Regions from separate parts of the Ornithinimicrobium flavum genome, predicted to be linked through region 2. Evidence: predicted binding sites of a transcription regulator. Region 2 holds the regulator's gene; the other holds the start of a gene.
The links. The regulator HrcA, encoded in region 2, represses chaperone genes, less so after heat shock. The targets are predictions, from matches to a motif close to TTNGCACTCGNNNNNNNCGAGTGCNAA.

Region 1: the regulator HrcA is predicted to act here: its motif matches at 10,549-10,575, upstream of groES (co-chaperone GroES).

Annotation. Positions count from the first base shown of each region.
Region 1 is NZ_CP038213.1:2,655,556-2,669,837, reverse strand. It holds gene E3Z34_RS12530 (pyridoxal phosphate-dependent aminotransferase) at 1-360, opposite strand, end outside; gene E3Z34_RS12525 (SGNH/GDSL hydrolase family protein) at 462-1,322, shown strand; gene E3Z34_RS12520 (sigma-70 family RNA polymerase sigma factor) at 1,472-2,134, shown strand; gene rsrA (mycothiol system anti-sigma-R factor) at 2,131-2,412, shown strand; gene E3Z34_RS20315 (50S ribosomal protein bL37) at 2,515-2,589, opposite strand; gene E3Z34_RS12510 (hypothetical protein) at 3,001-3,405, shown strand; gene E3Z34_RS12505 (HD-GYP domain-containing protein) at 3,366-4,358, shown strand; gene E3Z34_RS12500 (HD-GYP domain-containing protein) at 4,355-5,587, shown strand; gene tsaB (tRNA (adenosine(37)-N6)-threonylcarbamoyltransferase complex dimerization subunit type 1 TsaB) at 5,622-6,302, shown strand; gene rimI (ribosomal protein S18-alanine N-acetyltransferase) at 6,299-6,784, shown strand; gene tsaD (tRNA (adenosine(37)-N6)-threonylcarbamoyltransferase complex transferase subunit TsaD) at 6,777-7,820, shown strand; gene E3Z34_RS12480 (class I SAM-dependent methyltransferase) at 7,821-9,083, opposite strand; gene E3Z34_RS12475 (phospholipase D-like domain-containing protein) at 9,135-10,403, shown strand; gene groES (co-chaperone GroES) at 10,743-11,039, shown strand; gene groL (chaperonin GroEL) at 11,147-12,760, shown strand; gene E3Z34_RS12460 (WhiB family transcriptional regulator) at 12,824-13,111, opposite strand; gene E3Z34_RS12455 (sigma-70 family RNA polymerase sigma factor) at 13,283-13,939, shown strand; gene E3Z34_RS17730 (hypothetical protein) at 13,936-14,282, shown strand, end outside.
Region 2 is NZ_CP038213.1:2,332,583-2,346,864, reverse strand. It holds gene E3Z34_RS11000 (GNAT family N-acetyltransferase) at 1-462, shown strand, start outside; gene E3Z34_RS10995 (GNAT family N-acetyltransferase) at 472-924, shown strand; gene lepA (translation elongation factor 4) at 998-2,860, shown strand; gene trmB (tRNA (guanosine(46)-N7)-methyltransferase TrmB) at 2,857-3,627, shown strand; gene E3Z34_RS10980 (hypothetical protein) at 3,833-4,747, shown strand; gene hemW (radical SAM family heme chaperone HemW) at 4,877-6,154, shown strand; gene E3Z34_RS10970 (DUF4870 domain-containing protein) at 6,581-6,922, opposite strand; gene E3Z34_RS10965 (DUF3097 domain-containing protein) at 7,109-7,966, opposite strand; gene fumC (class II fumarate hydratase) at 8,004-9,410, opposite strand; gene hrcA (heat-inducible transcriptional repressor HrcA) at 9,573-10,592, shown strand; gene dnaJ (molecular chaperone DnaJ) at 10,679-11,803, shown strand; gene E3Z34_RS10945 (16S rRNA (uracil(1498)-N(3))-methyltransferase) at 11,805-12,554, shown strand; gene E3Z34_RS10940 (MFS transporter) at 12,743-13,774, shown strand; partial or broken gene E3Z34_RS10935 (PhoH family protein) at 13,891-14,282, shown strand, end outside.

The sequences.
Region 1 (14,282 bases), 320 kb from region 2:
CATCATGATGAGCTCGGAGACGCCGTTGCCCAGGTAGACGTCGTCCACCTCGAGCTCGGGGAAGCCCGGCACGTCCTGGTAGCGGGAGACGATCGCCCGACGTGCCGGCAGGATGCCCTTGGAGTCGGAGTAGCCCTGGGCGTGGGGGAGCGCGGCGATCATGTCGTGGACGATGGAGTCCGGTGCCTCGAACCCGAACGGCGCGGGGTTGCCGATGTTGAGCTTGAGGATCCGGTGGCCCTCGGCCTCCAGCTGGGCCGCGCGGGCTGCCACCGGCCCCCTGATCTCGTAGAGGACGTTCTGCAGCTTGACCGGCTGGGTCAGGGGCCGCAGGGTCGGGCCGCTGGGCGAGGGAGTCACCCGACCATCGTCGCACCTGCGGGGAGGTACCCTCGACCGGGTCCCGCACGCGGCGCGGCGGCGTCGGGCCCCTCGGTAGGCGACGTCAGGAGGTCCCAGCGGTGCGCAGATGGCAGGACGTCGGGCTGGTGCTGCTCGCGCTGAGCACGGCGGCGCTGGTGTGGACGGCGTTCCGGGCGCTGGACGTCGTCCCCGCCGCCGCACCGATGATCGCCGCGGACCTGGGTGCCGGCATCCCGGACGAGGCGGGCGCCACCACCCGGCCGGCCGCCCCGAGCGCCGCCGGGGCCGTGACGCAGAGCCCGACGGCGACGGACCCGTTGCTCCGGGCACGCTCGGTGCTGGACCGGCAGGACCGCACCGTCGTGCTCGTCCTGGGTGACTCCACCGGCAACGACCGGGGCGAGTGGACCTACCGCTGGGCCGAGGCGCTCGCGGGCTCGCGCCCCACCGCCATCGCGCCCTGGAACGAGTGGACCGAGGACGGCTACGTCGAGGCGGAGGTGCTCTCGGGCGAGGGGACGGGCGACCCGGGACTGGGCGAGGTCCTGGTGCTCTCCGGGTCCCAGACGGGTGCTCGGGCGGGGTATGCCGCCACCAGGATGGAGCTCCTGGCGCCGGAGGTGCCCGACCTGGTCATCCTCAACCTCGGCCACAACAACGAGGTCGGGGACGTCGCCGACGAGCTGCAGGACACGGTGGACGCGCTGCGCTCGCGGGTCGGGGACGAGGTGCCCGTCCTGGTGACCCTCCAGCAGCCCCAGGCCGGTGACCAGAACGCCGAGGTGCGTGCGGCCGTCGCCCGCTGGGCGCAGCAGGAGGGGCTGGCGACGATCGACGTCGCCGAGCGGTTCCTGTCCCAGGGGGAGCCTGAGACGCTGCTGACGGACGCGGTCCACCCCAACGACGAGGGCTCGGCACTGTGGGCCGAGGTCGTCGGGGACGCCCTCGAGGCGCCCTGAGTCCCGGTAGGGAATGCCTGCCGGACCTGCTCGCGTTGACGCAGGCGTCCCTCACCCAAGGAGGCTCCGTGCTCAGCAGCACCCTCGTCCCGGCCGAGCGCGCCGGCGTCGCAGCCCTCGTCGGCGACCACGGGCTAGGCTGGTCGGTGATGAACACCGACAACCCGACGCTCGACGAGCTCGAGGCCGAGGCCCAGGCCCTGGCGGACGCCTCGGTCGAGGTGGAGACCGAGACCCCTTCCCAACGGGCCGCCCGCTTCGAGCGCGAGGCCATGCCCCTGCTGGACCAGATGTACAGCGCGGCCCTACGGACGACCCGGAATCCCACCGACGCCGAGGACCTGGTCCAGGAGACGTACGCCAAGGCGTTCGCGGCCTTCCACCAGTACCGCCCGGGGACCAACCTCAAGGCGTGGATGTACCGCATCCTCACCAACACGTACATCAACATCTACCGCAAGAAGCAGCGCCAGCCCCTGGAGTCCGACGCGGCGGAGGTCGAGGACTACCAGCTGGCCCGGGCCGCCTCCCACACGTCCCGGGGACTGCGCTCGGCCGAGACCGAGGCGCTGGACCACCTCCCGGACAGCGACGTCACCAGGGCCCTGGCCAGCATCGGGGAGGATTTCCGGCTGGCGGTCTACCTCGCGGACGTCGAAGGCTTCTCCTACAAGGAGATCGCCGAGATCATGGACACCCCGATCGGCACGGTCATGTCCAGGCTCCACCGGGGCCGCAAGCAGCTGCGTGAGCTGCTCACCGACTACGCCGCCGAGCGCGGCTTCGTCCGGCCCGAGGAGGTGCAGCGGTGACCTTCGGCGAGAGCGGGCAGGACCGGCCCGCAGACTGCTCCGACGTCGTGCTGCGGTTGTTCGAGTTCGTCGACAACGAGACCGGGCCGCTGGACCGCGACCGGATCCAGGCGCACCTGGACGACTGCGGGTCCTGCCTGGCCGAGTACGAACGTGACCTGCTGCTCAAGGCGCTCGTGCGTCGGGCCTGTGCCCGGCAGGCCGCCCCGCCCCAGCTGCGGGCGCAGATCCTCACGCGGATCACGGGTGTCACCGTGGTCCGTCGAGAGCAGGACTGAGAGCGCGGTCCCGGACGCCACCGGCGACGAACGCACCCAGGGACGCGACAGGGCCGACCGGATCCCCGGTCGGCCCTGTCGCGTCGGCGGCGAACCCTTCGCTCAGGCGTTGGGCTTGCGGCCGTGGTTGGCGGCCTTCTTCTTGCGGTCGCGGCGCTTGCGGCCTCGCTTGCTCATCAGGATCCTCCTCGTGTCGTGGGACGGTGCTCGCGACAAGTCTCTCACAGGGAGAGAATGTGACCCACGCCACACCAATGGTAAAGACTTGTTCAAGAAGCGCCGCACGCCGGGCTCCGGGCTGGCAGTCGCGGTGCCCGTGTGACACGCTGGACGAAGCGCGCCGGCCCCCCGTCCCCGGCGCCGGCCCCAGCCCTGGGGGCCCGACCGAGCAAAGGATCCGCCCATGCTGCAGCTGCTCTCCGACATTCTGACCACCGGCGCCCTCGACGCGCTGTCCGCCGTCATCGACATCATCATGTGGGAGGACTGACGTCCGCTGCCGATGAGGCCAGAGGCGCGGGTCCGGCGGGCCCGCGCCTCTCGCATACCCCCGTCTTCCTCCTCATCGCTGGTCTGGGGTGCACCGCGGTGGTGGTCGCCTACATCGGGTGGCGCTGGGTCGGGGAGCCGGTGCCTCTGGAGGCCCGGGCGCTCGTCCCGCTGACGATCCTCGGGGGCGCAGGGGTCCTCCTCCGGGAGCGACGGCTCAGCCCCCACCTCGCGGTCACCGTCGTCACCGTCGTCCTGGCCGCGGCCATCCCGCTCGCCGGTCCGACGGGGGCGTCCCTGATCGGGGCCATCTCCTTCCTCGTGGACGTGCGGGCCCGCACCTGGCGGGCGCGCCTGTTCAACGGGGCCATGACCGGTGCTGTCGGCGCCATCGGGGAGTCACCTACAAGCTGCTGGGCGGTCTCCACGTCAGCGCGGCCGCCGAGGACGCACCGGGCCTGCTCGTGGAGGTCGGCCTGCCGCTGCTGGGCGCGTACGGCGTGATGACCCTGGCCAACGCCCTCTTCGTCAGCCTGATGTCCGTCGCCGTGCGTCGCACCCGGGTCTGGACCGTCATGGCCCAGGCGCTGCGGAGCGTGGGGTGGGGCTACCTGGCGCACGTCGTCATCGGGTTCCTCTTCGTCGTCCTCTGGGGTCCGGTGGGTCTCGGGCCGGTGGCGGCCGTCTTCGTCGTCGGGCCTCTGCTGGTGGCGCACTGGACGATCGGCCGGGCCGGCCTGGCCTTCCACGAGCACCAGGAGACGGTGACCAGCTTCGTGGCGGCCCTGGAGGAGGCCGACCCCTCGTCGGTCGGGCACAGCGCTCGCGTGGCCGCCCTCTCGGAGTCCATGGGCAGCGTCCTGGGGCTGGGCGGCCAGGCCGCCGAGGAGCTGAGGTATGCGGCTCTCCTCCACGACATCGGGTTCGTGGCGGTCCGGACCGAGCTGCTCACCGCGTCCGAGGTGGGGGAGGTGAGCTACCTGAGCACGGTGAGCTCCCACCCCCAGGCCGGGGTCACCGCCCTGCGCGGCCTGGACTTCCTGGCCGGTGCGCTGCCGGCGATCGCCCACCACCACGAGCGGTGGGACGGGCACGGGTACCCCGCCGGTCTGGTGGGCGAGGACATCCCGCGTGCGGCGCGCATCATCGCCGTGGCGGACGCCTTCGACGCCCTGACCGAGGCGCCCGACGGTCCGGGACTGGACCCCTCCGAGGCCCTCGGTCAGCTGCAGTCGCGGGAGGGTACGCACCTGGACCCCGACGTCGTCAGATCCCTGGCGGTCGTCGTGGCCCGGTGGCGCGGCGCCGCCCGGCCCAGGCACGAGGACTCGGAGCCACGCCGCCGGGCCGAGATGGTGGACATCCCGGGGCGCCCCACCCTGCCCAACCACGACCTCCCGGAGGTCAGCGACGCGTTCGCGCACTGGCAGCCCGAGGCGAGCGGACGACGCGCGTGAGCCCCGACCAGATCGTGGTCGCCGCGGTGGCCCTGGTCGCCATGGTCGCGGGTGAGGTGTGGCGGATGTCGACCCCGGCCCTGGTGCGGGACGCCCCCCTGTCGAAGGCGACCGCCCTGGCGCTGGCCATGGCCACCGGGTGGTCCTGGCCGGTGCGGGGCCCCGAGGACTCCCTGACCGGTCTGCTGGGCCCGGTGCTGGTGGCCGTGACCGCGGTGCTGGTCGCCAGCGGTGTGCGTCGTGACTTCTCGCACATCGTCCCCGACCTCGTCCGCCTCCTCGCGGTGATGCTCGTGGCCGGGGTCCTCGTCCGCCTCCCGCTGCCCGGTGGTGACACCGTCCTCCACCGGGCGCTGCACGACCCCGGTCGTCCGGTGCTCGTGGCGGCGCTCATGCTGGCTGCCGCCGTCCTGGCCGTGGCCACGCCGCTGGTCACCAGGTCGGTCCTGCGGTCGGTGAGGGCACGGGCCCACCTGCGCATCCAGCTCGGCGAGGACGTCGGCCGGCACGGCCCTCTGGCCCTGGCGACCGCGACGACCGCGACCGTCATGGCCCTGAGCCTGGAGCTCCTGGGGCCGCTCTCCCTGGTGCTCTTCCTCGTCCCGCTGCTCCTGCTGCAACCGGCGGTCGAACGGCAGCGGCGCATCCGGCTGGCCCAGCGGCAGACCATCGTCGCCCTGGCGCGGCTCACCGAGGAGGCTGGGTTGACGAGCCTCGGGCACAGCGACCGGGTGGCTGCCCTGGCCGTACCCCTGGCCCGCGAGGTCGGTGTCCACGAGACCGACCTGCCGGACGTGGAGGCGGCCGCCCTCCTCCACGACATCGGGCAGGTGGGTCTGACCCGGCCCATCCCCGGCGGGGCGACCGTCGAGGTGTCCGCCCGGGACCAGCGTCGGATCGCGGGCACCGGCGCGGCGATCCTGGCCCGCACGGCCGACCTGTCGAGGCTGGCCGCGGTCGTCGCCGACGTCGGCGTCCCCCACCACCGGGCCGAGGAGCGGGGTGACGTCTCGCTGGCGGCGAGAGTCGTGCGGGTGGCCTCGGCCTACGACGACCTCACCGGGCGGGCGGTGCGGCTCGCCGGGGCGGACGGCCCCGCCCAGGCGGTCGACCGGCTCGTCCGCAACACCCCGCACGACTACGACCCTCGCGTCGTCGAGGCGCTCATCCAGCTGCTGGAGCGACGGGGTGACCTGCCCGCCTCCTCCAGGGGCGGGCTGCGGGTCTGAGGTGAGGTGGCACCAGGCCCGTTAGCCTGGGCGGGTGCTGCTCGCGATCGACACGTCCACCTCCACCATCGGCGCAGCCGTCCACGACGGCCGGAGGGTGCTGGCCGAGGTGGTGCGGGAGGACGCTCGGCGCCACGGGGAGCTGCTCGCCCCGGCGGTCGTCGAGGCCCTGACCTGGGCGGGCGTGGACCGTCACGACCTGACGGCGGTGGTCTGCGGGGTCGGTCCCGGGCCGTTCACCGGCCTGCGGGTCGGCGTGGTGACCGCTCTGGTGCTGGCGCGCAGCCTCGACCTGCCCACCCCGGACGGCGTGTGCTCCCTGGACGCCCTCGCCCACGCGGTGGTGGGCCGGCACGAGGGCGAGCTGCTGGTCGCCACCGACGCCCGGCGCAAGGAGGTCTACTGGGCCCGGTATGCCGTCGCTGCCCACGGGGCTCGCCGGCTCGAGGGCCCGGACGTCTCCCGAGCGGCCGACCTGCCCCGGGCGGTGCGGGACCTGCCCACCGTGGGTCGGGGGCCGGCCCTGTATCCCGAGGCGTTGGCCACCCCGCTCCCGGACGGGCCGGTGGACGTCTCCCCGGGCGTCCTGGCCGCGCTGGCCGTCGCCCTCCGCGAGGGCAGCCATCCGGACGCGCCGGGCGGCCTGCTCCCGCCCGAGCCCCTCTACCTCCGGCGGCCCGACGCCGTCGCGCGGCCGACGGGGCCGGCTCGGTGAGCGCCGTCGTGCTGCGGGACGCCCACTGGCGCGACATACCGGCCATGGCCCGCCTGGAACGGGCCGCCTTCCCCGAGGACCCGTGGCCGGAGGCGACGTTCTGGGCCGAGCTGGCGCAGCGACCGCGACGGTCCTACGTCGTGGCCGTGACCGACGGGTCCGAGGACCCGGACCATCTGCTGGGTCAGGCCGGCCTCGACCTGGCCGGTGACGTCGCCGACATCATGACGGTCGCGGTGGACGCCGCGGCGCGGGGGCGTGGGGTGGGGGCCCGCCTCCTCGACGCCCTCCACGCACGGGCCCTCGCCTCGGGAGCAGACAGCGTGATGCTGGAGGTCAGGGCGGACAACGGGGCTGCTCTCGGGCTCTACCGGCGGCACGGGTACCGCCCCGTGCGTACCCGCCCCGGCTACTACCGGTCGACCGGGGCACCACCCGTCGACGCCCTCGTCCTGCGCAAGGAGCTGGTCGGTCATGAGTGAACCCCTGGTGCTGGGCATCGAGACCAGCTGCGACGAGACGGGCGTCGGCCTCGTCAGAGGTGGCACCCTGCTCTTCGACGCGATCGCCAGCAGCGTCGACGAGCACGCGCGGTTCGGGGGGGTCGTGCCGGAGGTCGCGAGCCGCGCCCACCTGGAGGCCATGGTGCCGACGATCGACCGCGCCTGCCGGGAGGCGGGCGTGCGGCTGCAGGACGTCGACGCCGTCGCGGTGACCGCCGGACCCGGACTGGCCGGGGCCCTGCTCGTCGGTGTCGCGGCGGCCAAGGCGCTCGCGGTCGGCCTGGGAGTCCCCATCTACGGCGTGAACCACCTGGCCGCCCACGTCGCCGTGGACATCGTGGAGCACGGCCCGCTGCCGGAGCCCACCATGGGGCTGCTGGTCAGCGGCGGGCACTCCAACCTGCTCCTGGTCCCCGACGTCACCCACGACATCCGGTCCCTGGGCGCCACCATCGACGACGCCGCGGGAGAGGCCTTCGACAAGGTCGCCCGGCTCCTGGGGCTCCCCTTCCCCGGCGGGCCCCACGTCGACCGGATGGCCCGCGAGGGCAACCAGGTCGCCATCGACTTCCCGCGGGGGCTGACGGGCGGCCGCGACATGGAGCGGCACCGCTTCGACTACTCCTTCTCCGGGCTCAAGACCGCGGTGGCCCGCTGGGTCCAGGCCCGGGAGCGCAGCGGGGAGCCGGTGCCGGTCGCCGACGTCGCCGCGAGCTTCCAGGAGGCCGTGGTCGACGTCCTCACCCGCAAGGCCGTGCTGGCGTGCACGGAGCACGGCGTGGACGACCTGCTCATCGGAGGCGGGGTCGCCGCCAACTCCCGCCTCCGGGCCCTCGCCCAGGAACGCTGCGACGCCGCCGGCATCCGCCTGCGGGTGCCACGTCCGGGCCTGTGCACCGACAACGGGGCCATGGTGGCCGCCCTCGGGGCCGAGATGGTCCTGCGGGGCCGGGAGGCGTCCAGGCTCGACCTCCCCGCCGACTCCTCCCAGCCGGTCACGCAGGTCAGCGCCTGATCACCCGTCCCCGGGTGTCCCGACCGGGCGGACGACGAGGGCGGAGGGGGTGCCGCCGACCCGGGTCAGGACGATCGTCGCCTCGGCCGCGGACCGGCCCGCCCGCAGGCGCAGGTCGGCACGGAAGCGGTCGGGTCGCGTCGGCACCCCCCGCTTCTTGAGGGTGACCCGGCCGACCCCACGGGCGCGCAGCCAGGCCCCGACGGTCCGCGCGTGCAGGGGCAGGACCTCCTCCACCGCATACCACCGCGCCCACGGGACGTCGAGGACCTCCGGTGCGGCGACATACCCGACGCCGGGGTCGAGCTCCTGCCCCGACACCAGGGCTGCGAGGCTGGCCGGAAGGCCGGCCGCCAGCACGGCCCGGTCCGGCTCCGCCAGCCACGGCATCACCGCTGCACCCGCGGCCAGCGGGGGAGGTGGGTCGTCGACCGGCGCGACGGTGACCCAGCTCGAGCCGTCCGGGGCGGAGGTGCCCACGACGGCGCTCACACCCGGGGCGCGCACCGCGCGGCCCCACCAGACCGCGCACTCCACGACGTCGCCGTCGATCGAGACCCACTCCGCCTCCGCCCCCGGAGGGAGGTCGGAGGCCGAGAACCCGGGGGAGAGCTTGGCGCCGGTGGCCGCGGCCGTCGCGGCCACCGCCTGCACGTCCTGCCACGAGGGGGACAGGTCGTCGAGCCGGAAGAGGCGCCGGGTCCGTCCCGTGCTGTCGGCGACCCCCGGCGTCCGGCGCGCCGGGTCGAGCCACGCGCCGTCCTCGGGGCCGACCGGGACGTCCGCCACGTCGGCGCGGACGACCCGGGCCCGGGGGAAGGCGGAGAGGTTGGCGGCGGCCGCCTCGGCCACCTCGGGGTCCCGCTCCACCGCGGTCACGGCCAGGCCGGCGTCGGCCAGCGCGACGGCGTCCAGCCCGAGCCCGGCGCCCAGGTCCCACACGTGGGCGACACCTGCCGCCCGCAGACGTGCCGCGTGACGCGCGGCCACGGCGGGTCGGGTGGCCTGCTCCAGACCGTCGGCCGTGAGGAGCAGCCCTCGCGCGAGCGGCCCGAGACGCGCGGCGGCGCGGGTCCGGAGGCGGGACTGGGTCAGCACGGCCGCGACCAGCTCGGTGTCGTGGCCCTCCGCCCGCAGCCTGGACGTCAGCCTCAGCACCTCGTCGGGGTCGTAGGGCGGCAGCGTGTCCAGGAGGGTGCGGGCCGGGCCGTCCCGCAGCCGGCGCATCAGCTCGGCGGCCGGTGTCAGGGCGTCAGGGCTCACCGGTCCATTGTGCGGTGCGGGTCGGCCGCGGCCGACCACTAGATTGGCGTCATGCCCCGTCTGCTCTCGCCCGAGGTCCACCGAGCCATCCGGCGCAGCCGCACCGCGGCGCTGCGGGTGGCGGCGGCGACGCTGGCCGGTCAGTTGACGCTGGCCGCGGGGATCGTGGCGGCGGACGCGTTGCGCAAGAGGCGCGAGGTAGATCCCCACCTCGTGCCGGAGCACGCTCCGCAGACCGCCCGGGTCGAGGACAACGAGCTCAGGACCTACACCTTCGGGCAGCACCTGTACGACGACATGGTCGAGGCCATCGACGCCGCCCAGGACTTCGTCTACCTCGCGTCCTACATCTGGAAGGGCGACGAGGTCGGGCAGACCATCAAGGACGCCGTCGTGCGGGCCGCCGAGCGGGGCGTGCTCGTGTGCGTGGTCTACGACGCTTTCGCCAACCTGGTCGTGCCGCGCGCCTTCCAGAAGTTCCCCGAGGGGGTGCACGTCCTGCGCTTCCCCGTCATGCGCACCTGGCTGCCGATCATCGACATCCGCAGCACCGGCCGCGACCACCGCAAGATCCTGGTGGTGGACGGGCGGGTCGGCTTCGTCGGCGGCTACAACATCGGGTCGACGTATGCGGACAGCTGGCGGGACACGCACGTCCGGGTCACCGGGCAGGCGGTGTGGGAGCTCGAGAACGCCTTCGTCGACTTCTGGAACCGGCACCGGGCCAGGGGCCACGGCCCGATCCTTCCCGACAGCGGCACCGACGTGTGGGACCCCTCCATCGTGGCCGCCCGCAACGAGCCGAGCCGCGTCATCTACCCCGTGCGCGCGCTCTACCTGGAGGCCATCGACCGGGCCCGGCACCGGGTCTGGATCACGCAGGGCTACTTCATCCCGGACCGTGAGATCAAGGGTGCGCTGCTGGCCGCGGCCAACCGGGGGGTGGACGTCCGGGTCATCATGCCCGCGCGCTCCAACCACGTGCTGGCCGACGTCGTGTCCCACTCCTACTACTCCGAGCTGCTCGAGGGGGGAGTGCACCTGCACCTCTACCGCGACGTCATGGTCCACGCCAAGACGATGACCGTCGACGGCCGGTGGGCCACGATCGGCACCGCCAACATCGACCGGCTCTCGCTGCAGGGCAACTACGAGATCAACCTGGAGGTCACCGACCCCGACCAGGCCGCGGTCATGGAGGACATCTTCCGCACCGACCTGGAGAACTGTGACGAGGTGCTGCTCGAGGACTGGGAGGACCGCCCCTGGCCGCGCAAGGCGATCGGCCGGTTCCTCCGTCCGCTGCAGGTGCTGCTTTAGCCCCGACTGTTGGTGGGTGTCGGGGGGTGGTCGGGGGGCGGAGCCCCCCGACTGCTGGTGGGTGTCGGGGGGTCGTCGGGGGGGCGGAGCCCCCCGACTGCTGGTGGGTGTCGGGGGGTGGTCGGGGGGCGGAGCCCCCCGCCTGTTGGCACTCGGCTTGACCGAGTGCTAATCCGTGCCTAGATTCGACTTAGCACTCCCGGCACGCAAGTGCCAGCCGCGAGCGCCGACCGATCCCCGCGACGGCGGTGGGCGGGAGCGGAGGGAGTGGTGTTCACGCACCAGACCACAGGGCCGGTGGACCACCCACCGGCCGACCCCACGAAAGGGAAGGTAACCGTGTCGGTTTCCATCAAGCCGCTCGAGGACCGCATCGTCGTCCAGGCCGTCGAGGCCGAGCAGACCACCGCCTCCGGCCTGGTCATCCCGGACACCGCCAAGGAGAAGCCCCAGGAGGGCGAGGTCCTGGCGGTCGGCCCGGGTCGCTGGAACGAGGACGGCGACGAGCGCGTCCCCATGGACGTCAAGGTCGGCGACCGCGTCATCTACAGCAAGTACGGCGGCACCGAGATCAAGCACAGCGGCCAGGAGTACCTGATCCTGAGCGCGCGCGACGTCCTCGCGATCGTCGGCTGACGACCTCTCAGCACCGGTGAGCGGCCCCGCCACACCCGCCCCACGGGCGTGGTGCGGCGGGGCGCTCGCGCTTCCCACCCCATACCTGTGAAAGGAGCTGTTTGCCCATGGCGAAGCAGCTGCAGTTCAACGACGACGCCCGCAAGGCGCTGGAGCGGGGCGTCGACGCCCTGGCCAACGCCGTCAAGGTGACGCTGGGCCCCAAGGGCCGCAACGTCGTGCTCGACAAGAAGTGGGGCGCCCCCACGATCACCAACGACGGCGTGACCATCGCCCGTGAGGTCGAGCTGGACGACCCGTACGAGAACCTCGGTGCCCAGCTGGCCAAGGAGGTCGCGACCAAGACCAACGACGTCGCGGGTGACGGCACGACGACCGCGACCGTGCTGGCCCAGGCGATGGTCAAGGAGGGCCTGCGCAACGTCGCCGCCGGGGCCGCCCCCGGCAGCCTGAAGCGGGGCATGGACCGCGCCGTCGAGGCGATCTCCGCGCGCCTGCTGGAGACCGCCCGGGAGATCGAGGGTCGCGACGAGATCGCCCAGGTCGCGAGCCTGTCGGCTCAGGACACCACGGTCGGCGAGCTCATCGGCGACGCCTTCGACAAGGTGGGCAAGGACGGCGTCATCACGGTCGAGGAGTCCTCCACGACCGCGATGGAGCTGGACTTCACCGAGGGTATGCAGTTCGACAAGGGCTACCTCTCGCCCTACTTCGTCACCGACACCGAGCGGATGGAGGCCGTCCTCGAGGACGCGCTGATCCTGCTGCACCAGGGCAAGGTCTCCAAGGTCGCCGACCTGCTCCCGCTGCTGGAGAAGGTCGTCGGCGCGGGCAAGCCGCTGGTCATCATCGCCGAGGACGTGGAGGGTGAGGCTCTCTCGACCCTCGTCGTCAACAAGATCCGCGGCACCTTCAACGCGGTGGCCCTCAAGGCCCCCGGCTTCGGGGACCGCCGCAAGGCGATGCTGCAGGACATGGCGATCCTCACCGGTGGCCAGGTCGTCGCCGAGGAGGTCGGGCTGTCCCTGGAGACCGTCGGCCTCGAGGTGCTGGGCTCCGCGCGTCGGGTCGTGTGCACCAAGGACGCGACGACGATCGTCGAAGGCGGCGGGGACCACGCCGCGGTCCAGGACCGCGTGGCGCAGCTGCAGGCCGAGGCGTCGGCCAGCGACTCCGACTGGGACCGGGAGAAGCTGCAGGAGCGCATCGCCAAGCTGGCCGGCGGTGTCTGCGTCATCAAGGTCGGTGCGCACACCGAGGTGGAGCTGAAGGAGAAGAAGCACCGCATCGAGGACGCCGTGTCCGCGACGCGCGCCGCGATCGAGGAGGGCATCGTCGCCGGTGGCGGCTCGGCCCTCATCCACGCCTCCGTGGCGGTCGACGAGCTCGACCTGTCCGGTGACGAGGCCGTTGGTGCCGCGATCGTCCGCAAGGCGGCCGTGGAGCCGTTGCGCTGGATCGCCGAGAACGCCGGTCTCCAGGGCTACGTGGCGACCGCCAAGGTCGCCGAGATGTCCGCGGGTCAGGGCCTGAACGCGGCGACGGGGGAGTACGGCGACCTCCTGCAGGCCGGGGTCATCGACCCGGTGAAGGTCACCCGCTCGGCCCTGCGCAACGCGGCCTCCATCGCCTCGATGGTGCTGACCACGGACACCCTCGTCGTGGACAAGCCCGAGGAGGACGAGGACGACCACGCCCACGGGCACGGTCACAGCCACTGACCCCTCGCACGGGCATCCAGGAGGGCCTCGGACAGCACGGCTGTCCGGGGCCCTCCGGCGTCCTCAGCCCGGGGGGTCGGTGGCCGCGTAGTACGCCAGCCGTTCGTCCTCGGTCATCCCGCCCCACACGCCGTAGGGCTCCCGCGCGCTGAGGGCGTGGGCACGGCACTGCTCCAGGACGGGGCAGGAGGCGCACACCTGCTTCGCGCGCTCGTCCCGGTGCCGGCGTGCCGGCCCTCGCTCACCCTCGGGGTGGAAGAACACCTCGGGGCTGGTGGTGCGGCAGGCACCCTGGAACTGCCACTCCCACAGGTCGGCCACCGGTCCCGGCTGCCGGGCGGTCTCGACCACGGTCTCAGGGCTGCTCGGGCGCAGCGGTAGTGCTCACCCGCCATGTCTACCGCGTGGCCGGGGGCGGGGGTGGGGCTCGCGGTGTGATCTGTGTCTCCTCCCCGCCGGGCCGTAGGGTCGCTATCGTGGGGCCGATCAGCCGTGGCGGAGGACTCGAGGGAGGTGGGCCACGTGGGGCTGCCCGAACTAGCGTCCTGGGGGCCCGAGGGGGATGCGCGGACCGCCGCGCCCCTCGCCGGACTCGTCGCGGAGACCGGCGGGCCGGCCGCGGGCGGGCTCGCCCCCCTGGTGCACCTGGCGCGGGCGGGGGAGGAGGACGCCCGACGGGATCTCTTCGAGGGTGTCCACCGGATGGCCCACCGGTATGCCCGGGCGCGGCTGGGGACCTACCCCGCGGCGGCCGAGCTGGCGGCCGACGTGGCGCAGGAGGTGTGCATGGCCGTCATGACGGCACTGCCCCGCTACGAGGACCGCGGGGTGCCGTTCGAGGCGTTCGTCTACCGCATCGCGGCGCACAAGGTGGCCGACGCCGGGCGCACCCAGGCCCGTCAACCGGTGCCGGTGGACCACCACCGGTCCGACCTCCTCGACTCGGTGGCCGAGAGCGCGGAGCGCACCGTCGTCGAGGGTGACCAGGCGGCGCGGGCCTGGTCGATGCTCTCCTCACTGCCGTCCCGGCTGCGGGAGATCCTGGTGCTCCGGGTGGGGGTGGGGCTCTCCGCGCAGGAGACGGCCGACGCGCTGGGGATGTCGGCCGGGGCGGTCCGGGTGGCGCAGCACCGGGCCCTGCGTGAACTGCGCGAGCGCTGGGCGAGGGAGGGACTGTGAACGACCTGGGCCCGCTCCACGACTCCGACCGCCTCCTGGACCTGGTCGCGGCTCGCCGTCCCCTTCCCGCGGCCGACCCGGACCCGCTCGTGCTGGCCCTGGCGGTCTGGGCGGCCGAGGTCGACGGGCCGACCTCGGAGGGCGCGGCCCGGCCCGCCCGCAGCCCGGGGTCGCCGGCCGCGCGCTCCCGGGGCAGGCTCGCCGCGGGTGGGATGCTCGTGGTGGCCCTCATGACCGGGTCGTCCGTGGCGGCCGCCCTGACCGCTGCCCAGGTGCCGGTGGTCTCCTCGGTGGGCGGGGCCCTCGTGCACCTGCTGCCGGAGTCGGTGCGGCCACCGGCCGG
Region 2 (14,282 bases):
CACCACCTGGGTGTGGCGCCCGCCGACGTCCACGTCAAGGACCTCCCCGACGGGCAGCTGAGCGTCGAGCTGGTGCGCACGGTGGTGGAGGAGATGGCCCGCCTCCACCCCGGGGCGAGCCACCGGACGATGTCCTACCTGGATCCCCACCCCGACCACGCGGCGGCGGGGGAGGCGGTGCGGCAGGCTCACGCCGAGGGTGTGGTCGAGGACTGCCTCTTCCACGTGCCGGTGGACCTCGTGGACGAGTCCCTGGGCAGCCCGGTCCCGCTCTCCACCGCGGCCTGCGACGCCAAGCGGGCCGCGCTGGCGGAGTACCGCGTGTGGGACCCGTTCGCCGAGCGCTACGCCGTCGGGCTGCTCAGCGTGCCCGACCTGATCGCCGCCCAGACCGTCGAGCCGCGCGAGCGGGTGCACGGGCCCGAGGTGGACCCGCCTGCGGACGGCACCGGGCCGGTCTAGGGTAGGGGCGTGGCCTCCCACGAGATCGTCATCACCGCCGATGAACGTCCGAGCCGCGAGGAGCTGCTGACGCTCTACGACGCCGTCGGATGGACGTCCTACACCACCGACCCGGACGCCCTGGAGGCCGCCGTCGACGGCTCCACCCGGGTCGTCACGGCCCGCTACGACGGTGACCTGCTGGGTCTGGCCCGCGTGCTGTCCGACGGGGCGAGCGTCGCCTACCTCCAGGACGTGCTCGTCCGTCCCGAGCTGCAGCGCGAGGGCGTCGGCCGGGCCCTGGTGCAGGCCGCGATGGAGCCGTTCGCGCACGTGCGCCAGCAGGTGCTGCTCACCGACGACGAGCCGGGTCAGCGGTCCTTCTACGAGTCGCTGGGGTATGCCGAGATCCGGGACCACGGCGACGGTCGCCTCCGGGCCTTCGTCCGCTTCCTCGGCCCGTCCGCGGTGGCCGCGGACTGACCTCACCCGCGAGCCGTGGGACACTGGGAGGACTGCCCAGCCCACGACATACCTGACGAGGTCGAGACCCAGCGTGTCACCCCTTGCCCGCCCCGCCACGGTGCCCCAGCCGGCGGCCACCCCGCCCGAGCTGATCCGCAACTTCTGCATCATCGCCCACATCGACCACGGGAAGTCCACCCTGGCCGACCGGATGCTGCAGGAGACGGGCGTCGTCGACGCGCGCCAGATGCGGGCGCAGTACCTCGACCGCATGGACATCGAGCGCGAGCGGGGGATCACTATCAAGTCCCAGGCCGTGCGCATGCCCTGGGCCGTCGAGGCGGGCACCCACGTCCTGAACATGATCGACACTCCCGGGCACGTGGACTTCACCTACGAGGTGAGCCGCAGCCTGGCCGCCTGCGAGGGGGCGGTGCTGCTCGTCGACGCGGCGCAGGGCATCGAGGCGCAGACCCTGGCCAACCTCTACCTGGCGATGGAGAACGACCTCACCATCATCCCGGTCCTCAACAAGATCGACCTGCCGGCGGCCCAGCCGGAGAAGTACGCCGAGGAGCTGGCCGGTCTCATCGGCTGCGACCCGTCGGAGGTCCTGAAGGTCTCCGGCAAGACGGGCGAGGGGGTCACGGAGCTGCTGGACCGGATCGTCGAGCTGATCCCGCCGCCGGTCGGCAGGGCCGACGCCCCGGCCCGGGCGATGATCTTCGACTCGGTCTACGACACCTACCGCGGGGTGGTCACCTACGTGCGGGTGATCGACGGGCACCTGTCACCGCGGGAGCGGATCGCGATGATGTCGACGCGCGCCACCCACGAGCTGCTCGAGATCGGTGTCAGCAGCCCGGAGCCGGTGGCGTGCAAGGGGCTGGGGGTCGGCGAGGTCGGCTACCTCATCACCGGGGTGAAGGACGTCCGCCAGTCCAAGGTCGGCGACACCGTCACGGGGGAGCGCAACCCGGCTACCCAGGCGCTGGCCGGCTACAAGGAGCCGCGGCCGATGGTCTTCTCGGGTCTCTACCCGATCGACGGCTCCGACTACCCGATCCTCCGGGACGCCCTGGACCGCCTCAAGCTCAACGACGCGGCGCTCGTCTACGAGCCGGAGACCTCCGCCGCGCTGGGTTTCGGCTTCCGCGTGGGCTTCCTGGGCATGCTGCACCTCGAGATCGTGCGGGAGCGCCTGGAGCGCGAGTTCAACCTGGACCTGATCTCCACCCTCCCCAACGTGGAGTACGAGGTGAGGCTCGACGACGGGCAGGTCATCGAGGTCACCAACCCCAGCGAGTTCCCCTCCGGCCGGGTGGCCTCCATCACCGAGCCGGTCGTGCGCAGCACGATCCTGGCGCCCAGCGAGTTCATCGGCGCGATCATGGAGCTGTGCCAGAGCAGGCGGGGCACCCTGCGGGGGATGGACTACCTCTCCCCGGAGCGGGTGGAGATGCGCTACACGCTCCCGCTGGCCGAGATCGTCTTCGACTTCTTCGACGCCCTGAAGTCCCGCACCCGCGGCTACGCGTCCTTCGACTACGAGCCCGACGGGACGCAGGAGGCCGACCTCGTCAAGGTGGACATCCTGCTGCAGGGCGACACGGTGGACGCCTTCAGCTCGATCGTGCACCGCGACAAGGCCTACGCCTACGGCGTGCAGATGGCGGGCAAGCTCAAGGAGCTCATCCCGCGGCAGCAGTTCGAGGTGCCGGTGCAGGCGGCGATCGGGGCGCGCGTCATCGCCCGCGAGACCATCCGCGCCATCCGCAAGGACGTGCTGGCCAAGTGCTACGGCGGTGACATCAGCCGCAAGCGCAAGCTGCTGGAGAAGCAGAAGGAGGGCAAGAAGCGGATGAAGATGGTCGGCTCCGTCGAGGTGCCGCAGGAGGCCTTCATCGCCGCGCTCTCCCAGGACGGGTCGGCGGTCGAGAAGACCAAGAAGTGACCGGCTCCCCGACGCCGCCGCCCGGCCACTTCGCCCTGCGCCACCCGGTCATCGGGCCCAGGCCGCTGGCCCGCACCCGGTCGTTCACCCGGCGGGGCGGGCGCATGCCGCGCACCCACCAGGCGGCGTGGGACCGGTGGGCCGATCGCGTCGTGCTCGAGGTGCCGCGACCCGCGGGCGAGGGGTCCACGGTCGTGGACCCGGCCTACCGGCTCGACCCGGAGGAGGTCTTCGGGCGGCGGGCCCCCCTCGTGGTCGAGGTCGGGTCGGGGTCCGGTGACGCCCTCGTCGCCGGTGCCCTGCAGGAGCCCGGTCGGGACTTCCTGGCCTTCGAGGTCTGGCGGCCCGGGATCGGGCACGCCCTGGCCAAGATGGAGACCGCGACGGGGGGTGCGGCGCTGCCCAACCTGCGCGTCGTGGAGGCGGACGCCGCCGTGTCCCTGCGGACCATGCTGGAGCCCGGGACGGTGCGCGAGGTCTGGACCTTCTTCCCCGACCCGTGGCCCAAGGCACGCCACCACAAGCGACGGATCGTCACCCCGGAGTTCGCCGCCACGGTCGCCGACCTGCTGACGCCGGACGGCACCTGGCGGCTGGCGACCGACTGGGACGACTACGCGGTGGCGATGCGCGAGGTCGTGGGCGCCGAGCCGCGCCTGCGGCTGGTGTCGACCGACCGGGCGCCGCTGCGGCCGGTGACCCGCTTCGAGCGGCGCGGCACCGAGGCGGGTCGCACCATCACCGACCTCGCCTACGCCCTGCGGTAGACCCGGCGACGGCCCCCGGCGGCGGCCCCCGGCGGCGGCACGTGCCCCGGAAACGTCGATCGAGCGCCCGAACGGCCGACGCGACCGGGGCACTCGCTGGTGTTGGGGGAGGTGGGTGGGTGCGGCGACCCGGGTCATGCCGACGGCCCTGCACGCCTGTGGACAACCTCCGCCGATCGGCTGCGCAACAGGGCAGGGTCGGAGAATGCGCCCGCAGCTCGACACCACCAAGCCCTTCAGCCGGAAGGCGGCCCTGGCCGCCGGAATCACGCACCATGCGTTGACGTCCGGCCGGTACCGGTTGCTCCTGCGGGGCGTCTACATCTCCCACCAGGTCAAGGTCGACGGCTACGTCGAGGCGAGGGCGGCACTGCTCGCCACGCATCGGGCGGCGTTCGTCTCCCACCACACGGCTGCGGCCCTCTACCGCGCGGTGGCGCCGCTCAGCGAGCGGCTCCACGTCAGCGTCCCGCGCGGGACACCCCGCTCCGACCGCAGCGATGTGCTGGTCCACTCCTCGGCCCGGGTCCCGACCGTCTTCCGGGGTGTGCCCGTCACCACCCCGGTGGACACCTTCCTCGACATGGCCGCGCAGCTCAACCTCGTGGACCTCGTCATCCTCGGCGACAGCCTGGTGCGGCGCGGACGCACCACGCCCGAGGCACTGGTCGCCGCCGCCGACGCCGCGAGCGGCCGTGGCTCCCGGCTGGCCAGGCGAGCGTCCCGACTGGTGCGCCAGGGTGTCGACTCGCCGATGGAGACCCGGTGCCGGCTGCTCCGCGTGCTCGCCGGGCTGCCGGAGCTCGAGACCGACCTCCGCTTCCACGACGACCACGGCTACCTGCGCCGACGTCTCGACGCCGGCGACCGCGCCACGCGGACCGCCGTGGAGTACGACGGGCGGCACCATGTCGAACGTGAGGAGCAGTGGGAGGCCGACCTGGGGCGCCGGGAGGAGTTCGAGGACGCCGAGTGGCGGATCGTCACGCTGGTCGGCAAGGACATCTACCGGACGCCCGGTCGGACCGTGGAGCGGCTGGCCCGCATCTTCCACCAACGCGGACTCCCCGTCGGCCGCCGCAGCCAGGAATGGCGCCGTTTCTTTCCCGGCCACGCCTGAGTCATGCCGGTGAGCGTGGCCGGTGCCCCGTTGCGTCGGGGATGTCGAGCCTCGGTCGACAGAAGCGGGGCACGTGCCCCGATCGCGACTGAGTCGGTCCTGGTCCGCAGGTCTGGGAGACTGCAGGGTATGCCGTCCGCGTTCCCCCCCGGTGAGCCCGCCCCGGCCGACGGCTCGCTCCCGCCTGCGGCGCTGGAGGGTATGGGGTCCCGTCCCTTCTCCGTCTACGTCCACGTGCCCTTCTGCCGGGTGCGCTGTGGCTACTGCGACTTCAACACCTACACGCTGCCCGAGCTGGGGGTGGGGGGCGCGATCCCGGGGAAGGGGGCGACCTCGCCGGAGGGCCGCTCGCTGACCGACACCTTCCTCGCCGCGGCCCACGCCGAGCTCGCGCTGGCCGACGCCGTCCTCAGGGGTGGCGGGAGCGGCCCGCCACCGGTGTCGACCGTCTTCGTCGGCGGCGGCACCCCGACGATGCTCGCGCCGGAGCAGCTGGGTGGGCTGCTGCACGACATACGGGACCGGTGGGGGTTGGCGCCGGGGGCCGAGGTGACCACTGAGGCCAACCCTGACACGGTCACCCCTGAGGTCGCCGGGAGGCTTGCGGCGCAGGGGTTCACGCGTGTCAGCGTGGGGATGCAATCAGCGGTCCCGCACGTGCTGCGCACCCTGGACCGCACCCACGACCCGGCCAACGTCGAGCGGGCCGTGCTGGCCGTCCGGGAGGCCGGGATGCAGGTCAGCCTCGACCTCATCTACGGCACCCCGGGGGAGTCGCTGGAGGACTGGCGGCGCAGCCTGGAGCTGGTGACGTCGCTGGCGCCCGACCACGTGTCCGCGTACGCGCTGGTCGTGGAGGAGGGGACCAGGCTGCACGCCCGGGTGCGCCGCGGTGAGGTGCCGGCGCCCGACGACGACGACGAGGCGGACAAGTACGAGCTGGCCGAGCAGGTCCTGGCCGCCGCCGGGTACGGGTGGTACGAGATCTCGAACTGGGCCAGGTCACCGTCGGCCCGGTGCGAGCACAACCTGGCCTACTGGCGGGGCAGCGACTGGTGGGGGGTCGGGCCGGGCGCGCACAGCCACGTGGGCGGGGTGAGGTGGTGGAACGTCAAACATCCCCGTGCCTACGCGGACCGCCTGCGGGCGGGCGACAGCCCCGCCCACGCCCGGGAGGTGCTGGGCCCCGCGGAGAGGTCCGACGAGCGGGTGCTGCTGGGGGTCCGGCTCGCCGACGGTCTGCCGCTGGCCGAGCTCACGCGCGCCGGCCGCACGGCCGTGGCCGGGCTCGTGGCCGACGGGCTGGTGGACGGTCGTGCGGCGGTGGGCGGCCGGGTCGTGCTCACCCTCCGCGGGCGGCTGCTCGCCGACACCGTGGTCCACCGGCTGCTGGCCGAGGACCGCTGAGACCGACCGTCGAGGAGTTCACCGACACGCCACCGCGGTGTCGCCGTCCCGGCACCCGGGCGGCGCACAATGAGGCAGTCCCTGCCGGGTATGAGCCAGCAGGGCCGACGTCCGAGGCGCACAGAGGTGTGGCCCGGTTCGCGGAGCATGAGTCCGCGAACCGGGCCACGGACCAGCCGTGATGGACCGGACGGCCGCGAAGGTGTCTGAGGCTCTGCCCTGCATCACCAGGGTGTTCACCGACAGGTGCGAGCACCGGTCGGATCATCGAATCCTCGACGAGTCTTGCGACCCGCTCTCCCTTGCGGGAGTGCGTAGGACATGTCTAGCCCTCCGCCGTGCGGAGCGCAACCCCCCGGCGGCCACTTTTTTCTCGGGTATGGCGTGTCGCGGTTGACACGCCGGGCGAGCCGCCGGGGAGCCGGCTCAGCTGAGCAGCCGGATCTGGAAGGGGTAGTCGTAGACCTCGCCCCGGGTGGCGGCCATGGCCCCGCGCACGTGCGCCCAGATCTGGACGAGGAAGAGCACGATCCAGATCGGGATCGCCCAGAGGAAGCCGATGCCCAGCGTGAGGATCACGCTGATCCAGGTAAGGACCGAGGCGATGGTCATCGTGATGTTGAAGTTAAAGGCGCCGGCGGCCGCGGTCCGCACGGCCCGGCTGCGGTCCTTGTAGAACAACCACACGAGCAGGGGGCCGAGGAAGGGCAGCCACCCGACGCTCAGCAGCATGGAGGCCGGGGCCGACAGGTGGGCGACGAGCATCATCGTGCGCTCCTCGCCGTCCACCGGGGAGCCCGGGCGGTCGCCGCCCTGCGGGGCGGGGTAGCCGGCGCCGGGGCGGTCCTGGGGCTGCTGGCCGTAGGTGGGGCCCTGGCCGGGGGGAGAGGTCCGGGGCGGTTGGCCGCCGTAGGGGGGGGGGAGTCTGGGTCATTGCGCTCACTCCTTTGGAGGTCATGGAACCGTGACGAAGTCGATCAGCTCTTCGACGCTGGCGAGCAGCGTCGGTTCCAGGTCACTGTAGGAACGTACCGTGCCCAGGATCTTCTTCCAGCCCCGCGCGACGTCCGCCTGGGAGTCGTGCGGCCAGCCGAGCTCGGCCAGGACCCCGTGCTTCCACGACCGCCCCCGCTCGATCACCGGCCAGGCGGTCAGCCCCAGCCGGGCCGGCTTCACCGACTGCCAGACGTCGACGTAGGGGTGGCCGAGGATGCGTGCGTGGGGGCTGACGCGCTCGGCCTCGGCCACGATCCGGCTCTCCTTGGTGCCCGGGACGAGGTGGTCGACGAGGATCCCCAGCCGGCGGTCCGGGGTGGGGGCGAAGGCGCGGATCTCGGCCGCCAGGTCGTCGACCCCGTCGAGCATCTCGACGACGACGCCCTCCACCCTCAGGTCGTCGCCCCAGACCTTCTCGACCAGCTCGGCGTCGTGCCGGCCCTCGACCCAGATCCGGGAGCCGCTGGCCACGCGCGCCCGGTGACCGACGACCTTGACCGATCCGCTGGCCGTCCGGGTCCGGGCCGCGGCGGTCGCTGCCGCGCTGCGCCCCGCCGTGGGCACGGTGAGGACGACGGGCTCGCCCTCGACGAGGAAGCCCGGACCCAGCGGGAACCCCCGGGTCCGTCCGCGCCGGTCCTCCAGGTGCACGACCTGCATGCCGCCGGCCTTCTCCACGCGGACCACGGCGCCGCACCAACCGGTCTCCACGTCCTCGACGACCAGACCGGTCTCGGCCTCGACCGGCCGGGACCGGCCGCGGGTCGGGGCCCGCCAGTCACCGCTCAGGACGTCTGACCCATACCTGTCGCTCACAGCAGGCGACGGTATGCGGTGCGGGCGCCGGCAGCGGTCAGGCTCGCCCGCGCGGCCCGGTCATGTCGGCCGGCACCACCCAGGCGTCGAACTGCTCCCCGGTCACGTCCCCGCTGGCCAGGGCCGCCTCGCGCAGGGTGGTGCCCTCCTTGTGGGCCTTCTTGGCGATCGCGGCTGCCTTGTCGTAGCCGATGTGCGGGTTGAGGGCCGTGACCTGCATGAGGTTGCTGGCCAGGTTGGCCTCGATCCGCTCGGTGTTGGGCTCCAGACCCACGGCGCACCCGTCGTTGAAGGCGCGGCTCGCGTCCCCCAGCAGCCGGATGCTCTCCAGCACGGCATGGACCATGACGGGCTTGTAGACGTTGAGCTGGAAGTTGCCCTGGGTCCCGGCGAAGGCGACGGTCGCGTCGTTGCCGAAGACCCGGGTGGCGACCATGGTGAGCGCCTCGGCCTGGGTCGGGTTGACCTTGCCGGGCATGATGCTCGACCCCGGCTCGTTCTCCGGGATGACCAGCTCGCCGATCCCGTTGCGCGGACCGGAGGCGAGCCAGCGGACGTCGTTCGCCATCTTCATCAGCGCCCCGGCGAGGGTGCGCAGCGCCGCAGAGGTCTGCACCAGCGCGTCGTGCGCGGACAGGGCGGCGAACTTGTTGGCCGCGGAGGTCAGCTCCAGGCCCGCCTCCTCGCCCATCCGCCGCGCGGCCAGGTCGCCGAAGCGGGGGTGGGCGTTGAGGCCGGTGCCGACGGCGGTGCCGCCGATCGCCAGCTCGGTCAGCCCCTGGCCGGCGTGACGCACCTGCGCCATGGCGTAGTCGATCTGGGCCACCCAGCCACCGATCTCCTGCCCCAGCGTGATCGGGGTCGCGTCCTGCAGGTGGGTCCGCCCGACCTTGACGACGTCGGCGTAGTCCTCCGCCTTGGCGGCCAGCGTGTCGCGCAGGAGCGCGACGTCCCCCTCGAGCCGGTCGCGCAGCTCCAGCAGCACGGCGATGTGCATGGCCGTCGGGAAGGTGTCGTTGCTGCTCTGCCCGCGGTTGACGTGGTCGTTGGGGTGAACGGGCGTCTTGCTGCCCATCGTCCCGCCGGCCAGCTCGATCGCGCGGTTGGAGATCACCTCGTTGGTGTTCATGTTGCTCTGGGTGCCCGACCCGGTCTGGAAGACCACGAGGGGGAAGTGGTCGTCCAGGTCGCCGGCGATCACCTCGTCGGCGGCCCGCACGATGAGGTCGGCCACGTCCTGCGGCAGCTCGCCCAGCTCGGCGTTCGCCTGCGCCGCCCCCTTCTTGAGGATGCCGAGCGCCTTGATGACGGGCCGCCCCCAGACGAAGGTGTCGCGGCCGATCGGGAAGTTCTGGATGCTGCGCTGGGTCTGCGCCCCCCAGTACCGGTCCGTCGGGACCTCGACCTCGCCCATGCTGTCCGACTCGATTCGCACCTCGCTCATGCGCCCATCGTAGGAGGGGGGCGCCGCAGATCTGCACCTGCCGCCGCCGACCACGTAGACTGGCACTCGGTGCCCGGGAGTGCCAGGGTGCGCCGCGAGGTCCGCGCCGCCCGGCCCCGGTCCGTCCCGACGACGATCCCAGGTCCGGAGGTGAGCGAGGGGATGAGCGAAGGTCGACGTCTGGAGGTGCTGCGCGCGATCGTGCAGGACTACGTCCGCAGCTCCGAGCCGGTCGGGTCCAAGGCGCTGCTCGAGCGGCACCAGCTGGGTGTCTCGGCGGCCACGGTCCGCAACGACATGGCCGCGCTGGAGGAGGAGGGGTTGATCAGCGCCCCGCACACCAGCGCCGGCCGCATCCCGACCGACGCCGGCTACCGCCTGTTCGTGGACCGGCTCTCCGAGGTCAAGCCCATGAGCCGCGCCGAGCGTGCGGCGATCGCCCGTTTCCTCGACGGCGCAGTGGACCTGGACGACGTGGTGGCCCGCACGACCCGGCTGCTGTCCAGCCTGACCCACCAGGTCGCGGTGATGCAGTACCCCTCCCTGTCACGCTCCACCGTCCGCCACGTGGAGCTGGTGCCCATCGGCGGCCCTCGGCTGATGATCGTCCTCATCGTCAACACCGGGCGGGTCGAGCAGCGGGTGGTGGAGGTCGGCCGCGACGTGACCGACCATCCCGAGCTGGTCGCGCACCTGCGCACCCTGATCAACGAGCTGGCCGCGGGTGAGGCGCTGCCCGCCGTCGCGGCCCGGCTCGCGGGCGTGGCAGACCGGGTCGCCCCGGAGGACCGGGTCGTCGCCACCACCGTGGCCCGGGCGCTCGCTGCCGCCGCCGAGGAGCAGACCGAGGAGCGCGTGGTGCTGGCCGGCACGGCCAACCTCGCCCGGGTCGGCAGCGACTTCCCGACCTCCCTGTCCCAGGTCCTCGAGGCGCTTGAGGAGCACGTGGTGCTCCTCAAGCTCCTGGGAGGTATGGCGTCCCTCGGGGACGGCGACGGCCTCGCCGTCTCGATCGGGGCGGAGAACCCCTACGAGCCGCTGCGGACCACGTCGGTGATCGCCACGACCTACGGCTCGGCCGGCGGTCTGGGGGTCGTCGGCCCGACCCGCATGGACTACCCGCAGGCCATGGCCACGGTGCGCGCCGTCGCCCACTACGTGGCCGAGATCCTCGACGGGTGAGCGATCTCACGGCATACCCGAGCGCCCTCGCCCGTTAGCCATCCCAGAGCCCATCCGACCCGCCACCACCAAGGACGCCTCACGCTGTGAACGACTACTACGCCGATCTCGGGGTCTCCCGCGAGGCCACCGCCGAGGAGATCAAGAAGGCCTACCGCAAGAAGGCCCGCCAGCTCCACCCCGACGTCAACCCCGGTGCCGACGCCGAGGCCGAGTTCAAGCGGGTCAGCCAGGCCTACGACGTGCTCGGGGACGCCGCCAAGCGGGCCGCCTTCGACCGGGGGCAGGACCCCTACGGCGGGGCGACGGGCGGCTTCGGCCAGGGCTTCACCTTCAGCGACATCATGGACGCCTTCTTCGGCGGGACGGCCGCCGGCGCTCGGGGGCCGCGCTCGCGGGTCCAGCGCGGCCACGACGCCCTCGTCCGGCTGGACATCGACCTCGCGACCGCCGTCTTCGGCGGCGAGGAGACCCTCCACATCGACACCGCGGTGCTGTGCACCACCTGCTCGGGCGCCGGCGCGCAGCCAGGCTCGGGCACCCGGACCTGCCAGGTCTGCAGCGGGCGGGGCGAGGTGCAGCAGGTGCAGCGCTCCTTCCTGGGCCAGGTCATGACCTCCCGTCCGTGCCAGGCGTGCCGGGGCTACGGCGACGTCATCGAGCACCCCTGCTTCGACTGCTCGGGCGAGGGGCGTGTGCGGACCCGCCGCGACCTGACCCTGAGGGTGCCGGCCGGGGTCGACTCCGGCACCCGGATCCAGCTCGGGGGCGAGGGCGAGGTCGGGCCCTACGGCGGTGAGCCGGGGGACCTCTACGTCGAGATCGCCGTCGAGCCCCACGAGACCTTCACCCGGCGCGGTGACGACCTGCACGCGACCCTCGAGGTGCCGATGACGGCCGCGGCCCTCGGGGCCACCCTGCCCGTCGAGACCCTCGACGGCGGCAGCGAGGTCGAGCTCCCCCCGGGCACCCAGCCGGGGGAGACGATCACCCTGCGCGGCCAGGGCGTCACCCACCTGCGGCAGGAGGGTCGGGGCGACGTGATCCTCCACCTCGACGTCAAGGTGCCGACCGCCCTCACCGACGAGCAGCGCGAGCTGATGTCCCAGCTGGCCGAGCTCCGTGGCGAGTCGCGTCCGACCGGTCGCATGGCCGGCGCCGCCCACGGCCGCCGGGGCAGCAAGCTCTGGGACGCGCTGCGGGGCCGATGAGGTGACGGCACCCCTCTTCCTGGTGCCCCTCGGGGCGCTGGGGGATGCGGCGGGCCCCGGTCCGGCGGCCTATCGGCTCGAGGGCCCGGAGGGCCGGCACGCCGCCGACGTCCAGCGGCTGGGACCGGGCGAGCCGGTCCTGATCTCCGACGGTGCCGGCCGGCTGGCGCGATGCACCGTCACCGCGGCAGGCAGGAGCGTCCTGGACCTGGCCGTGGACGCGGTCGAGGACGTGCCCGAGCACTCGCCCCGGTGGGTGCTCGTCCAGGCCCTGGCCAAGGGCGACCGCGACCTCCTGGCCCTGGAGGCGGCGACCGAGCTCGACGTCGACGAGATCGTCCCCTGGCAGGCCGACCGGTCGATCGTCCGGTGGCGCGAGGAGCGCGCGGAGAAGGCGCGCCGTCGGTGGGAGCAGACCGTCGCCGCAGCGACCAAGCAGTCCCGCCGGGCCCGGGTGCCGGTGGTGGCCGACCTGGCCTCGCGGCAGCACCTCCTGCACCGGGTGCGGGACGCGACGCTCGCCCTGGTCCTGCACGAGGAGGCAGCCGAGGCGCTGGGTGCCGTGGAGCTCCCGACGTCCGGCGAGGTGCTCCTGGTCGTCGGTCCCGAGGGCGGCGTCTCACCGCAGGAGCTGGAGGCGCTGACCGGCGCCGGGGCCCGGGCCGTCCGGTTGGGCACCACGGTGCTGCGCACCTCCACCGCCGGGCCGGCCGCCCTGGCCGTGCTCAACGCCCGCAGCAGGTGGCGGTGAGGCCCGAGCCGACGCTGCGCGCCCACCGCCGCCGGCGCCACCGCGCTCATCGCGCTCTTCGCCCTGGAGTACATCGCGGTCGGGGCCGCCATGCCCACCGTGGCGTCCGCCCTGGACGGTTTCGCGCTCTACAACATGGCCTTCGGCGCCACCGTCGCGGCCAGCGTCGTCGGGATGGTCGTGGGCGGGTGGTGGTCGGACCGCGCCGGGCCACGCCCCGTGGTGCAGGCCGGGACCCTCGCCTTCGCCGGGGCCTGGTCGTGGCCGGGCTGTCGCCCACCATGGAGGTCTTCGTCGGTGGCCGGGCCCTGCAGGGGCTGGGGAGCGGTCTGGCGACCGTGGCCCTCTACGTGGTCATCGCCCAGCTGGTGCCGGACGAGCGACGACCCTTCGTCTTCTCCCTGCTCGCCGCGGCCTGGGTCGTGCCCGGCCTGGTGGGTCCGTTGTTCACCGGCGCCGTCGTCGAGTACCTCTCCTGGCGGTGGGTCTTCCTGTCCGTGCCACCGCTGGTGGTGGTGGCAATGGCGGTGCTGCGCCCGGCCCTGCGGGGCACCCGCCCGAGCTCGGACGCGCCCTACCTGCGGCCGGCGACGATCGGCTGGGCGGTCCTGGCGGCCGCGGCCGTCGGCCTGCTCAACCTGTCCGGCGAGCGCATCGACGGGATCGAGTGGGTGGTGGGCCCGGTCGTCCTGGCCGTCCTGGCGCTGGCCGCCTGGCGACTGCTCCCCCCGGGCACCCTCACCCTGGGCCGGGGGCTGCCCTCGGTCGTGGGCGTCCGCGCCACGGTGGGCGGGTCCTTCGTGGCCGCGGAGGCCTACCTGCCCCTCATGCTGCAGGACCAGTACGCCTACACGCCGGCCGGGGCGGGAGCCGTCCTGGCCGCCGCGTCGGTCGCGTGGGCCCTGGGCTCCTTCGTGCAGGGCAGGCTCGGCCCCGGCACGGACCGGTACCACGTCATGCTCACCGGCGTGCTCCTCTACACCGGGCTCATGGGCGTCCTCGCCCTCGCCGTCTGGGCGTCCTGGCCCGGGTGGGTGATCATCGGGATCTACGGCCTGGCCACGCTGGGGGTCGGTCTGGCCTACCCCACGACCTCGCTGCTGACGATGCGCCTCTCGCCCCCGGCGGAGATCGGGAAGAACTCCTCCTCCCTCCAGGTCGGTGAGGCACTCACGAGCGCCTTCGCGCTCGCCGTCACGTGGGGGTGGTCTTCGGGCTGACCTACACCGCCGCCCCCCACACCGCGTTCGTGGGCACGCTCGCGGTCGCGGTCGGGGTCGGCGCCCTGTCGGTCGTCAGCGCCGGCGGGCCCGCACGCCGTAGACTGGGTGCCCTCATGACGCAGCCCGACACCGAGCGATCCAGCCGTCCACGCCCCACCCACACCGTCGTCGTGCCCGACGACGTGCCGATGGTCTCCCTGCTCGGCCCCGGGGACGAGTTGCTGCGCACGATGGAGCGGGCCTTCCCCCAGGTGGACGTGCACGTGCGGGGCAACGAGTTCCGGCTCGTCGGCGACTCCGCCGAGCTGGCCCTCGTGGAGCGCCTGGTCGACGAACTGCTCGCGATCGTCGGGCGGGGCCAGCCCCTCAACCGCGACGCCGTGGAGCGCAGCATCGGCATGCTGCGGGCCGCCAGCGCGGACCGCCCGGCCGACGTGCTGACGATGAACATCGTCTCCAACCGGGGCCGCACCATCCGGCCCAAGACGCTGAACCAGAAGCACTA